Regions from separate parts of the Latilactobacillus sp. genome, predicted to be linked through region 2. Evidence: predicted binding sites of a transcription regulator. Region 2 holds the regulator's gene; the other holds the start of a gene.
What was found. The regulator NrdR, encoded in region 2, represses ribonucleotide reductase genes. The targets are predictions, from matches to a motif close to ACACNATATATNGTGT.
Positions count from the first base shown of each region.

Region 1: the regulator NrdR is predicted to act here: its motif matches at 2,529-2,544, upstream of nrdD (anaerobic ribonucleoside-triphosphate reductase).

Region 1 is NZ_JAMQEX010000004.1:55,222-61,466, reverse strand. It holds gene NDN60_RS03465 (CopY/TcrY family copper transport repressor) at 1-361, shown strand, start outside; gene NDN60_RS03460 (heavy metal translocating P-type ATPase) at 364-2,403, shown strand; gene nrdD (anaerobic ribonucleoside-triphosphate reductase) at 2,604-4,820, shown strand; gene nrdG (anaerobic ribonucleoside-triphosphate reductase activating protein) at 4,848-5,429, shown strand; gene NDN60_RS03445 (PTS sugar transporter subunit IIC) at 5,676-6,245, shown strand, end outside.
Region 2 is NZ_JAMQEX010000007.1:81,555-87,799, forward strand. It holds gene thrS (threonine--tRNA ligase) at 1-893, opposite strand, end outside; gene dnaI (primosomal protein DnaI) at 1,205-2,131, opposite strand; gene NDN60_RS05175 (replication initiation and membrane attachment family protein) at 2,131-3,510, opposite strand; gene nrdR (transcriptional regulator NrdR) at 3,528-4,001, opposite strand; gene coaE (dephospho-CoA kinase) at 4,550-5,158, opposite strand; gene mutM (DNA-formamidopyrimidine glycosylase) at 5,158-5,994, opposite strand; gene polA (DNA polymerase I) at 6,006-6,245, opposite strand, start outside.

The sequences.
Region 1 (6,245 bases), on a different contig from region 2:
TCGTGACTTGATTGATTTACTTCAACAAAAGCGCGATTGGCAAGATTCAACCATCAAAACATTGATTGGCCGCTTGGTTAAAAAAGGCTTCTTAAAAACAGAAAAGGAAGGGCGGCGGTTTAATTACACAGCAACCGTTCCTGAGATTGAAGCGATGGAAAATGCCACACAAAGTCTTTTTGAGCACTTGTGTGGCATGAAAAAAGGGCAGACATTAGCGGCTTTAATTGATCAAACGACTTTGAGTCAGACGGATATTTTGCAGTTACAACAATTACTGACAGCCAAAGCAGCTACTGCACCAGAAAAAGTGGCTTGCGACTGTTTGCCAAATAAATGTGACTGTGAAAAGGAGGAATAACGATGAAACACGATGATATGAAGATGCACGATATGCATGATATGGACCATGATCACGGCGATATGATGATGCATGGTGGACATATGATGCACATGGGTAATTTGAAACAGAAATTCTGGGTCTCATTAGTCGCAACAATTCCCATTATTATATTATCGCCTTTTATGGGAATTAAATTACCGTTTCAAACCACGTTCCCAGGATCGGATTGGTTAGTCCTCTTATTAGCAACCTTCCTATTCTTTTACGGCGGCGCGCCTTTCTTAAAAGGTGCAAAGAGCGAATTGGCCGAGAAGAACCCAGCGATGATGACGTTGATTGCGATGGGGATTACGGTATCGTACGGTTATAGTTTATATGCTTTTATTGCCAACCATTTCTTGGCAACACAAACGCACGTGATGGATTTTTTCTGGGAACTGGCAACGTTAATCGTTATCATGTTGTTAGGTCACTGGATTGAAATGAACGCCGTTATGAGCGCTGGGAGTGCGATGGAGAAGATGGCCGCCTTATTACCTGGCCAAGCACAAGTCCTCGATCAAGATGGTCAGCAACACGCTGTTGATTTGAAGGATTTACAAGAGGGCCAAACCGTGTTGGTGGCAGCAGGCGAAAAAGTCCCAGCGGATGGTCTTGTGGTGAATGGTCAAAGTCAGGTGAACGAATCATTGGTGACTGGTGAAGCCAAAGCAGTTGCTAAAAAGACTGGCGACCAAGTAATTGGTGGAACAGTCAATGGCGACGGGACATTAACCGTTAAAGTCACGGGGACTGGTGAGAGTGGTTATTTAGCGCAGGTGATGAAGTTAATCAAACAAGCACAACAAGAAAAGTCAAAGGTCGAAGGTTTGGCCGATAAGGTCGCTAAATACCTTTTCTACGCAGCGTTAGTGGCTGGTATTATTGCTTTTATCAGTTGGTTTTTCTTAGCTGATTTAAATACTGCGTTTGAACGAATGGTGACGGTCTTCATCATCGCTTGTCCACATGCACTTGGTTTAGCGATTCCACTAGTTGTTGCTCGAAGTACAGCGATTGCGGCAACTAACGGCTTATTAATTCGTAATCGCCAAGCAATTGAAGTGGCAGATCAAATTACGATGGTTTTAATGGATAAAACAGGGACATTGACGCAAGGGGCTTTTAAGGTCAATGCGGTTCAACCAACTGGCGAGATGTCAAAAACTCAATTGATGGCTTATATGGGTGCTTTGGAACGACACTCAAGTCATCCATTGGCAACTGGGATTTTAGCTTATAATGACGCTGAAAAAATTACGATGTCCCAAGCTGAAAATGTACAAACGATTCAAGGAATCGGGCTGACAGGCGCAATTGAAGGGCAAACTTATCAAATCGTTACGGCCGATTATCTACAAGAAAAGCAAATCGCATTTGATACGGCAGCCTTTGAAACTTTGGCGGCTAAAGGTAATTCCATTAGTTATCTAATTCAAGGTCAAACTGTCTTAGGATTGGTCGCGCAAGGGGATCAGTTGAAACCAGAAGCACTGACGTTCATCAAGGCATTGAAAAAGCGTCATATCCAACCGGTGATGTTGACTGGGGATAATCAACAGGTTGCCGAAAAGGTGGCGCAACAATTGGGTGGTATGACAGTTCAAGCCAATTTGAAGCCAGAAGATAAGGAAGCACTTGTACAAGATTACCAAGCAAAGGGTGAAGTGGTCTTGATGGTTGGCGATGGTGTCAACGATGCCCCTAGCTTGACGCGAGCTGATATTGGGATTGCGATTGGTGCGGGCACGGATGTCGCAATTGATTCCGCAGATGTGATTTTGGTTAAGAGTAATCCGAACGATATCATGCATTTCTTGAATTTAGCACATGCTACTAGTCGGAAGATGACGCAAAACCTTTGGTGGGGAGCTGGTTACAACATTTTAGCAATTCCATTGGCGGGTGGCTTATTTGCCGCTTGGGGCTTAATTTTAAGTCCAGCGATTGGTGCCATCTTGATGTCGCTTTCAACAATTGTCGTGGCAATTAATGCGATGACATTAAAATTAAAAAATTAAGCAAACTTGTCAATCCTTTTTTGAACCTCGTCAGGCTAATCCTGATAAGGGCGCGGGAAAGAAAAAATTGTGCACAATTGGCGTATACGACATACAGTTGGTATACGCCTTTTTTAATGTCTAATACACTATATATAGTTGCTTGGCATCTTGAATTCGTCTATGATGGGGATAGTGATTTTTTTAAGGAGACTGGTGCAATGTTGGAAATACGTGAAGAACAAGACCCAAAAATGGATTTAGAGATTAAAGTCGTCAAACGTGACGGACGTATTTTACCCTTTTCAGCGGATAAAATTGAACAAGCAGTCATTAAAGCTGCTAAAAACGTTAAGGATGAATTAGAACCACTTGATTATCAAATTTTAAATTCAGTGGCAACCGACGTCGTGAGCGAAGTCGGTGCGCGGTTTGATAAAGACGTTAAAATCTATGAAATTCAAAATATTGTTGAACACAAACTATTAGAACATCATCAATATGACATCGCCCAGGAATATATTAATTATCGGACACAACGGGATTTTGCCCGCAATAAAGCAACTGATATTAACTTTACGATTCAAAAATTATTGGCTAAGGATCAAACCGTAGTCAATGAAAATGCCAATAAGGATAGCCAAGTGTTTAACACACAACGGGACTTAACGGCCGGCACCGTCGCTAAGGCAATGGGCCTTAAGATGTTGCCACCTAAGGTTGCCAATGCGCATCTAAAAGGTGAAATTCACTGGCACGATTTGGATTACCAACCATACAGTCCAATGACGAACTGTTGTTTAATCGATTTTAAAGAAATGTTGAATCATGGCTTTAAGATTGGGAACGCCGAAGTTGAAGCACCACATTCAATTCAAACAGCTACGGCACAAATGTCACAAATCATTGCCAACGTTGCTTCTAGCCAATATGGTGGCTGTTCAGCTGATCGAGTTGATGAATTATTGGCACCTTTTGCACAGAAGAACTACGACAAGCATTTAACGGATGCTAAAAACTGGATTGATGGCGAAGCCAAACAAACAGCTTACGCACAAACTAAGACTGAAAAAGATATTTATGATGCGATGCAAGCATTGGAATATGAAATCAATACTTTATATTCATCACAAGGCCAAACACCATTCACGACACTTGGCTTTGGTTTAGGGACAAGTTGGATGGAACGTGCCATTCAAAAAGCAATCTTAGAAATTAGAATTGAAGGTTTAGGTAAGGAAAAGAGAACGGCTATTTTCCCTAAACTCGTTTTTGCTGTTAAACGTGGTTTAAACTTAGCCCCAACTGATCCAAACTATGATATTAAACAACTAGCTGTTGAATGTGCAACTAAGCGGATGTACCCTGACGTTTTAATGTATGACAAGTTAGTTGAATTAACAGGTTCATTTAAGGCGCCAATGGGTTGTCGGAGTTTCTTACAAGGCTGGAAAAACGAACAAGGACAAGAGGTCAACAGTGGCCGTATGAACTTGGGTGTTGTAACAGTTAACTTGCCACGGATTGCGCTTGAAGCTGCTGGCGACCAAGCTAAGTTCTGGGAAATTTTAGAACAACGCTTGAAGGTCTGCAAGGAAGCCCTCGTCTTCAAAGTGGAACGTGCTAAGGAAGCTAAACCTGAAAACGCCCCAATTCTTTATCGTTACGGTGCTTTTGGCAAACGCTTGAAGAAAACGGACAGTGTTGATGAAGTCTTCAAGAATTCACGCGCAACAGTTTCATTGGGCTATATTGGCCTCTATGAAGTCGGTGCAGCCTTCTTCGGCCCAGATTGGGAAAAGGATGCAACTGCTAAGCAATTCACGTTAGACGTGGTTAAGGACCTCTATAACCATTGTGTTGATTGGGAAAAAGAATATGGTTATCATTTCTCAGTTTATAGCACACCTGCTGAAAGTTTAACGAATACTTTCTGTCAAAAAGACACGCAAAAATTTGGGATTGTCGAAAACATTACGGACAAGGAATACTACACAAATAGTTTCCATTATGATGTTCGCAAGGCGCCAACCCCATTTGAAAAGTTAGACTTCGAAAAAGATTATCCTAAATATTGTGCCGGTGGCTTTATTCACTATTGTGAATATCCAAATCTACGTCAAAATCCTAAGGCACTAGAAGCTGTTTGGGATTACGCTTATGACCGTGTTGGCTATTTAGGCACCAATACGCCAATTGATCAATGTTTCAAGTGTGGCTTTAAGGGTGACTTTAAACCAACTGAACGGGGCTTCCAATGCCCACAATGTGGGAACACAGATCCAGCAACGTGTGACGTTGTTAAACGGACTTGTGGTTATTTAGGTAACCCACAACAACGGCCAATGGTTCACGGTCGTCATAAGGAAATTTCAAGTCGTGTCAAACACATGCACATCACGATTGGTAATGATAATAATAACGTTGCAAGACAATAAACGATTTTGAGTTGAGGAGTTTGTTCAATGGGAAATACGAAACGCGGGCCTAAGAACCCGGCACCACAAGAATGGTTGTCTGAAGAACTTAGTCAGGATTATATTGCGGATTACAAACCATTTAATTTTGTTGATGGTGAAGGTGTCCGTTGTAGTTTGTATGTTAGTGGCTGTTTATTTGCCTGCCCAGGTTGTTACAACCGAATTGCACAGAATTTTAAATATGGCCGGCCTTACACCAAAGAACTGGAGGACCAAATCATTGATGATCTTGGCCAACCGTATGTTCAAGGTTTGACGTTACTGGGGGGCGAACCTTTCTTAAATACCAAAACGTGCCTGTCATTGGTTGATCGCATCCATGAAACCTACGGACAGACTAAGGACGTTTGGTCGTGGACGGGTTATACTTGGGAAGAATTAATGCTCGAGTCACCCGATAAACTGGAATTGTTATCGCAAATCGATATTCTAGTGGACGGTCGCTTTATGCAAGATAAGATGGATTTAACCTTACAATTTAGAGGAAGCAGTAACCAACGTATTATCGATGTACCGAAATCATTGGTTGCTGGTAAGCCCGTTATTTGGGATAAATTAGTCCGTTAACGATGCATCACTAATAAAAAAATAACATTTTATTTTAAGAGAATGGTATATACCGTATAAATTAAAAAAGAAGCATCAACTCAGTATTTAAGTGAGTTGGTGCTTCTTTTGGTTATTAGTGAAAACCTTCCTAATTTAAGCTTTTTAGTATGGTTATTATTTGATAACGCTTACATAAGCCGTTATGATAATACTTGTAATAGCAATTATATAGGCTTTTAAATAACAGGACAGAGAGTGAGATTTATGGATTCAGTTATCAGTTTCATGGAGAAACGATTCTTACCAGTTGCTGCTAAAGTTGGGAACCAAAGACATCTAATTGCCATTCGGGATGCCTTTGTGACAACAATGCCGTTGATGATTTTAGGTGCTTTTGCGACCTTACTCAATAACTTACCAATTCCGGCATATACCAATTTTATGAATAGTGTTTTCTCAAAGACAGTTGGTACCGGCGCGGACAAAGCTTACATTTGGACTAAATTTGGGGGGAACGCTTGGAGTGGGACATTTGCTATTTTGTCTGTCTTCATCGTTTTCCTAGTCGCCTATAACTTAGGTAAGTCTTACGATGTTAATCCGCTAGCATCAGGCGTAACAGCATTAGGTTCTTTCTTTGCTGTTGGTGGCTTGGCTGGCATGGATTCAATGGGCTTATTCGTGGCCTTAATTGTCGCAATGATTTCAACTGAAATCCTCAGACGCTTATTAGGTAACAAACACTTAGTGATCAAGATGCCTGATGGGGTACCACCTGCAGTTGCTAAGTCATTTGCTGCTTTATTACCATCAATGATTACCATTTCTATTTTT
Region 2 (6,245 bases):
ATTGGTGTGTAAACATGTTCGTAACCATTAGCAACTTCTTTGTCAATGATGTAACGTTCAATTGAACGACGAATTGTAGCACCATTTGGTAACCAGTAAGGAAGGCCTGCGCCAACCTTAGGATCAACGAAGAATAAGTCTAATTGATTACCGATAACACGGTGATCTCGTTCCTTAGCTTCTTGACGACGTTTCAAATCAGCATCAAGTTCTTCTTGTTTAGGATAAGCTGTCCCGTAAATCCGTTGTAACATTTGGTTACTTGATTTACCTTGCCAATAAGCACCAGCAACTGATAATAATTCGAAGAATTTAACATCACTGACTTTACCTAACATTGGTGCTAAGCTAAAGTCTGAGTAGTCACCTAATTGGTAAACTAAAACTTGGTCAGCTTCAACTTCGTCTAATAAAGCAAGTTTATAAGTTTGGCCGGCAAATAATTTCTTAGCGTCATCTTTTGAAACACTGACACGTGAAATTGCTTCACCTGATTGGATTAATTTAGCCATTTCTGTTTTGATTTCTGGTAAATCTGTTACAGCAACTTGGCCAGCTTCATTATCTGTATCGTAATAGAAACCATCTTCAGTTGCCATTACTTCGCCAAATTGCATTTCTGGATAGTGTTGACTTAAAGTAGCAGCTAATACGAAAGCTGCAGTATGCCAAGTGGCAGTTAGGTTAACCGCTTGATCATCTTTAGTGATGATTTCGATTGCCCCGTCTTCCAAAAGTGGTTGTTGTAAATCAACCACTTCACCGTTAAATTTTCCGGCGATTGCCTTTTTTGCCAAGCTCGTACTGATTGATTTTGCAACGTCTAGTAAACTTGTTGCTTGCTCAAATGTTTTTTGAGCACCATCTGGAAAAGTTAATTGAATTTCTGCCATGCTTGAACACTCCTTCTTATTTTTGTAATCAACAATAAAAAAAGTCCCTGAGACGCATACAAATATGCACCTCAGGGACGAATTGATTTCGCGGTTCCACCCAGATTGAGAATCAAATGGTGATTCTCCAACTTTAAGCGTCTTTAACGGAAACGACCCGACTGACTTAAGCCTCTAGAAAGTGGTCAATTAAATGTCCTTATGAAAAACTTTCAGTTATGTTTTTCTCCCTGATCAATATTGCCATTTAAAAGGTATCTTTCATCGTTGATTGACTCTATTAAAACACTTAATCTGACTTTACGCAAGTATTAATTTGATTGCAAACGTCTATTTTGACCACTGACTTCAACCTCACGGGCTAAATAACGCACGCGTTGCATAATTCGACCAGCCTTCACCGGTTCTTCATCACCGCGTTGGCTAGTTGTTAAATGTTTCTCCAATTCGTTCATCGTAAAATTAGAGCTGAAGAAAGTCGCTAGTTGTTCTTGCATCCGGTATTGCAAAATAATGCCTAATACTTCATCCCGAACCCAAGCACTCAAGGCATCCGCACCGATATCATCAATCATTAAAATTGGTGCTTTTTTGATTTGGTTGACCTTTTCGAGGACGTTATTTTGGCCAATCGCATTTTTCATCTCAACTGCAAAGGTTGGGAAATGGATCAACGTCGTTTCAAAGCCTTGTAGTGCTAATTCATTAGCGATTGCACCCAGTAGATAAGTCTTACCAACACCAAACTGCCCGCTTAAATATAAGCCTTGATGAAAATCAGTGGGTGCTTGCCGATAAGCTTCGACAAACTTCAACGCTTCGATTAACGGCACTTGGCGCTCACTGGCATCATATTGTGCGAGACTCGCTTCGACGATGTCCTTAGGCATGTTAATCGACTTCACACGGGCCTTCAGTTCGGCTTGTGCGCGTTTTTGAACTAGATCCGCCGTTGGTTCATAACTAACATCGATAAAGTGGTTACTCAACACCAACTTAGGCGCATAGCCTGGTGCCAACGTTGTTTCACCGTTTAAAATTTTCTTTTTTTCATTGACGTATTCATAGATTTTAGCCGCACTGCGCGCCACTGTTTCTTGTGATAGGGCGGCCTGATTAGCCTGAATAAAGGCCTGCACATCAGGATCTTGCAAGGCTTCTTCAACCAATTTATTAAAGCGTTGATTCAGGCGTTGCCGGTTCATATAGTCGGTTAAATCTTTGCCCATATTTTCCATTATGATTCCCGCCCTTCACGGATTTTCTTGAGTAATTGATCAATTTCTTGCTGATCCGCCTTACTTGATGTGGTTTGTGGCGCTTGATAATCAGACTTGGCCCATTTAGGCACAGTTTCTTGCTTGGTCTTGGCTTGATAGCGCGGTTGTCGTTTAGTTTGTTTCGTTTCTTGTTTGGTTTGGAAATCACGGATTTGTAAAATGGCGTCAGCTGGCGTCTTAACCCCTTGTTGCGCCCATTGGTTGGCGATTCGATCTAACAAAGCTTGTGTTAGGCCCTCATACTGGCTAATAATATAAACCACTAAAATATTTAAAACATCGTTGTTAAAGATATAGCGATTTTGTAAGTCACGTAATGCGCGAATTTCATTTTTCGCCACAAAGCCATGATTTTTTTGCTTAAGATATTCCAAATAATCAACTGGTAAATACTGCTGACTTTCGGTTAACCACTGCATTTCTTTTTCATTAAAGCCGGCTTTTTGCCATTCTTTTTGTAGCGTCTCAAGCGGTTTTTTAGCCGGTTGTTCACTGTTATTTTGAACGCTATGTCGGCGCGTATAATTATTCAAAACGTTTTGTTCTAACGCATCCATATTGACCCGACTGTCGGCAACATCCATGGTGAGGCCGATTAAGCGTCCCAATTCCATTTCGTCTAATCCGTAAAAATAATGCAAATTAAATAATCGTTGCTCATTACGTAAAATTTCATCCGTATCGATTTGATTCTGTGCAACCACTTCTTGTAATAAAGCCCAATCAAAAGTGCGCAACTCAACTGACGTGAAACTTGGTTTTTGCGCCTTTTTTTGTTGATACGTACTTTGTGCCTCAGCAACTGCCGTAGGGGCCGTTGTTAAATGATCATTTTGAACGTGGAAGACCGTCAAGAAGTTCTTCGTGACCTCTTCGTATTCCTTAGAGCGCACTGGTTGTAGTTTAAAATGCTCTCTCAATTCAACAAACCGCTTCTCACCGACTGATTCGTATAAAATGACACTCAACAAATCATCATTGAAGAAAATATGTGGCTGCATTGGTGCGTATAATTCATACACCAGATTGCGGCCCGTATTGTTATTCTTCTGATAAGTCCGCATTAAACCTAACGCTTCTAACTTATTGCGCGCGTCATAAAAAGCCGGCAAATCAACCCCTAGTAAATTCAACAAGGTCGCATGCGTTTGGAAAGTCGTTTGACTCTTGGCCTGTGTTGATTGGCTCCATAACAAAAGATAGAGACTGTACGCGACAGCCCCCATCAGTGGTTGGTATAAATAGGTGACGACTGTTTGATCAAAATCGCTCAAATAGTTAGCTTTTGTCACCATAAACCCATCTTTAGGACTTAAATAATCAAATGCATCTGACATCCGCTAACTCCTTTCGACTAATCTTGGTCTTTAGCCTTTTCTTTTTTCATCATTTCTTGCAATTCCGCCATAAAAACATTCATGTCTTTAAATTGACGGTAGACACTAGCAAAACGAATGTAAGCAATCTCGTCGACACCTGGTAAAACGGCCATGACGTATTCGCCGACAGCTTGTGACGACACTTCGTTTTCGCCTAATGCCCTGATTTTATTTTCAACTTCATCAACAATTTCAGTCATTTGTTCCATCGTAACCGGTCGCTTTTCGGCAGCCCGGATTAAACCACGTAATAATTTATCGCGGTTAAACTCTTCACGGGTCCCATTTTTCTTAATGACTAATAACGGTGTTTGCTCCACCCTTTCAAAAGTTGTAAACCGGAATTGACAATTTTCGCATTCGCGACGACGCCGAATAACGCGTCCTTCATCTGTTGGTCGACTATCAATTACCCGTGAACTATTTTGATGGCAATGTGGACATAGCATAAAGACACCTTCTTATCTTTTAATTTAAGGAATATTAATTGTATTTTACTATTCTAAACAGACAGTATAATAATATTATAACATGACATGCAACAGAGTGCCTATCGCACCGGGTTACTTTTGAGCATTTACTGAGTGGTGTGAATAAGCGACACAGTCGATTGTTCGCACAACGTGGTAAAGCACAAAAAGTTGATGCGAGAGGCACGTTTTAACCAGCGTGCGTTACCAACCGGGTTGATTCTGAGGATTAGCAGCGTTAGGCGAATAACCGATGCAATCGGTTGTTTGACTGACATCGCTAACCACAGGAATCAGGTTGGTAGTCCACGTTTCAGAGTACTATCGCACCGGGTTACTTTTGCGCATATACGGAGTGGTGTGAATAGACCAAAAAAGGAGCTGGGGCAAAAGTAATTTTGTCTTCAGCTCCTTTTCGGTATCCGAACATTGGTGGTATAAACGTGTTCTATAAGTCATATCCTTCCGGTTAACCCTGAATGTCAAACGATTGCTTCCAGCAATCATTCACCATTCTGTGTTAATCCTCAGGACATACCCGACTTATGGCACACTCCTTCCAAAACTGTCTTTAATTGGGCTTTCAATTGATCCAGTGAACCTTGGTTATCAATCACAAAGTCTGCTCTGTCCCGTTTTTCAGCCAATGATGCTTGACTGTTAATCCGTTTCAAAGCATCTTCGCGACTTAACTGGTTCCGCGCCATTAATCGCGCTAATTGTTTTTCAACCGGCAAATAAACGACTAACACCCCGTCGCAAACCGTTTCGTAGTGCTGTTCATATAACAACGGTAAGTCCAAAACAACTAGCGGTACTTGGTGCGCTTTGGCCTGAGCCATCTCGGTCATAATCGTCTCCCGAATGACCGGTGCTGTAATCGCGTTGAGTTGCGCCAAGGCAGCTTGATTACCAAAGACCAATTTGCCCAAAGCTGCCCGATCGACCTGACCATCTTGTACAAGCTGCTTCCCAAAAGTGGCTTGAATTTGTGCTTGAACGCTTTGATTATTAGCCAACACTTGGTGTGCGACTTGATCCCCATCAATAATAGGAATACCTTGTTGCGCTAGCATTTGCGAAACTGTTGTTTTACCGGTAGCAATACCACCCGTTAAGCCTAGGAAATAAGTCATTATTTTGCATTCCTTTTAATCTGACACTTTGGACAAAAATGCGTCCCCCGCTGTGCCACTTTAATTTTCTCGATGGGTGTCCCACATCGTTCGCAAGGAACCCCTTTTTTGCCGTAAACACGCAGCATTTCTTGGAAGGCGCCAGCATGACCGGTCGCGTTCAAGAACGTGTTAACCGTTGTCCCACCATGATTAATCGCTAGTTCTAATTCAGCAATAATCTCATCGTGGAGGCGATCCGTTTCAGCACGCGTCAAGTCATTGGCTGGTGTTTCTGGATGAATATGGCTTAACCACAACGTTTCATCGACATAAATATTGCCTAGACCGGTCACAACCTTTTGATCCAATAATAATGGCTTGATAGCTTTGTGATGTTTTTGCAACCGTTGATAGAAGTCCGCCTTTAAAAAGGTCGTCGGTGTTGGTTCCGGCCCTAGGTCCTTCAAGCCAGCTACCGTATTTTCCTGACCGGTCTCAATCAACTGCATCCGCCCAAACTTCCGCGTATCTAGGTAACGCATCTGTTGCCCATCCGTGAATTCAAAAATCACGTGCGTATGTTTGGAAATCGGTGCCTCCTTGGCGACCACTTCATACTTACCTTCCATTCGCAGATGGCTGACAACAGTTAGCTGTTCTCCAAAACGAATCAGTAAATATTTCCCCCGCCGATCAACAGCTGTAATCTGTTGGCCCACTAATCCAGCAGTAAAGACTTCATCTGGATTAACAATGATTTTCGACCAGCGAATATCGATTGCTGAAACAGTTTTACCAACCGCTAAGGTTTCAAGTCCCCGGCGGACATTTTCGACTTCTGGTAATTCAGGCATTTTCCGTCACCTTATTTCTTAATATCGTACCAAGTTGGGCCAAAACCACTTTCGACCTTCAATGGCACCGCTAATTTAACGGCTGAATCCATCACACTTGGGACTAATTTTTGTAAGATTGGTATTTCTTCAGTTGGTGCTTCAAAAATCAATTCATCATGTACTTGTAATAACATTCTGGCTTGCAAGTTCGCCTTCTTCAATTCTTGTTGCATTAAAATCATCGCCACCTTGATAATATCCGCAGCACT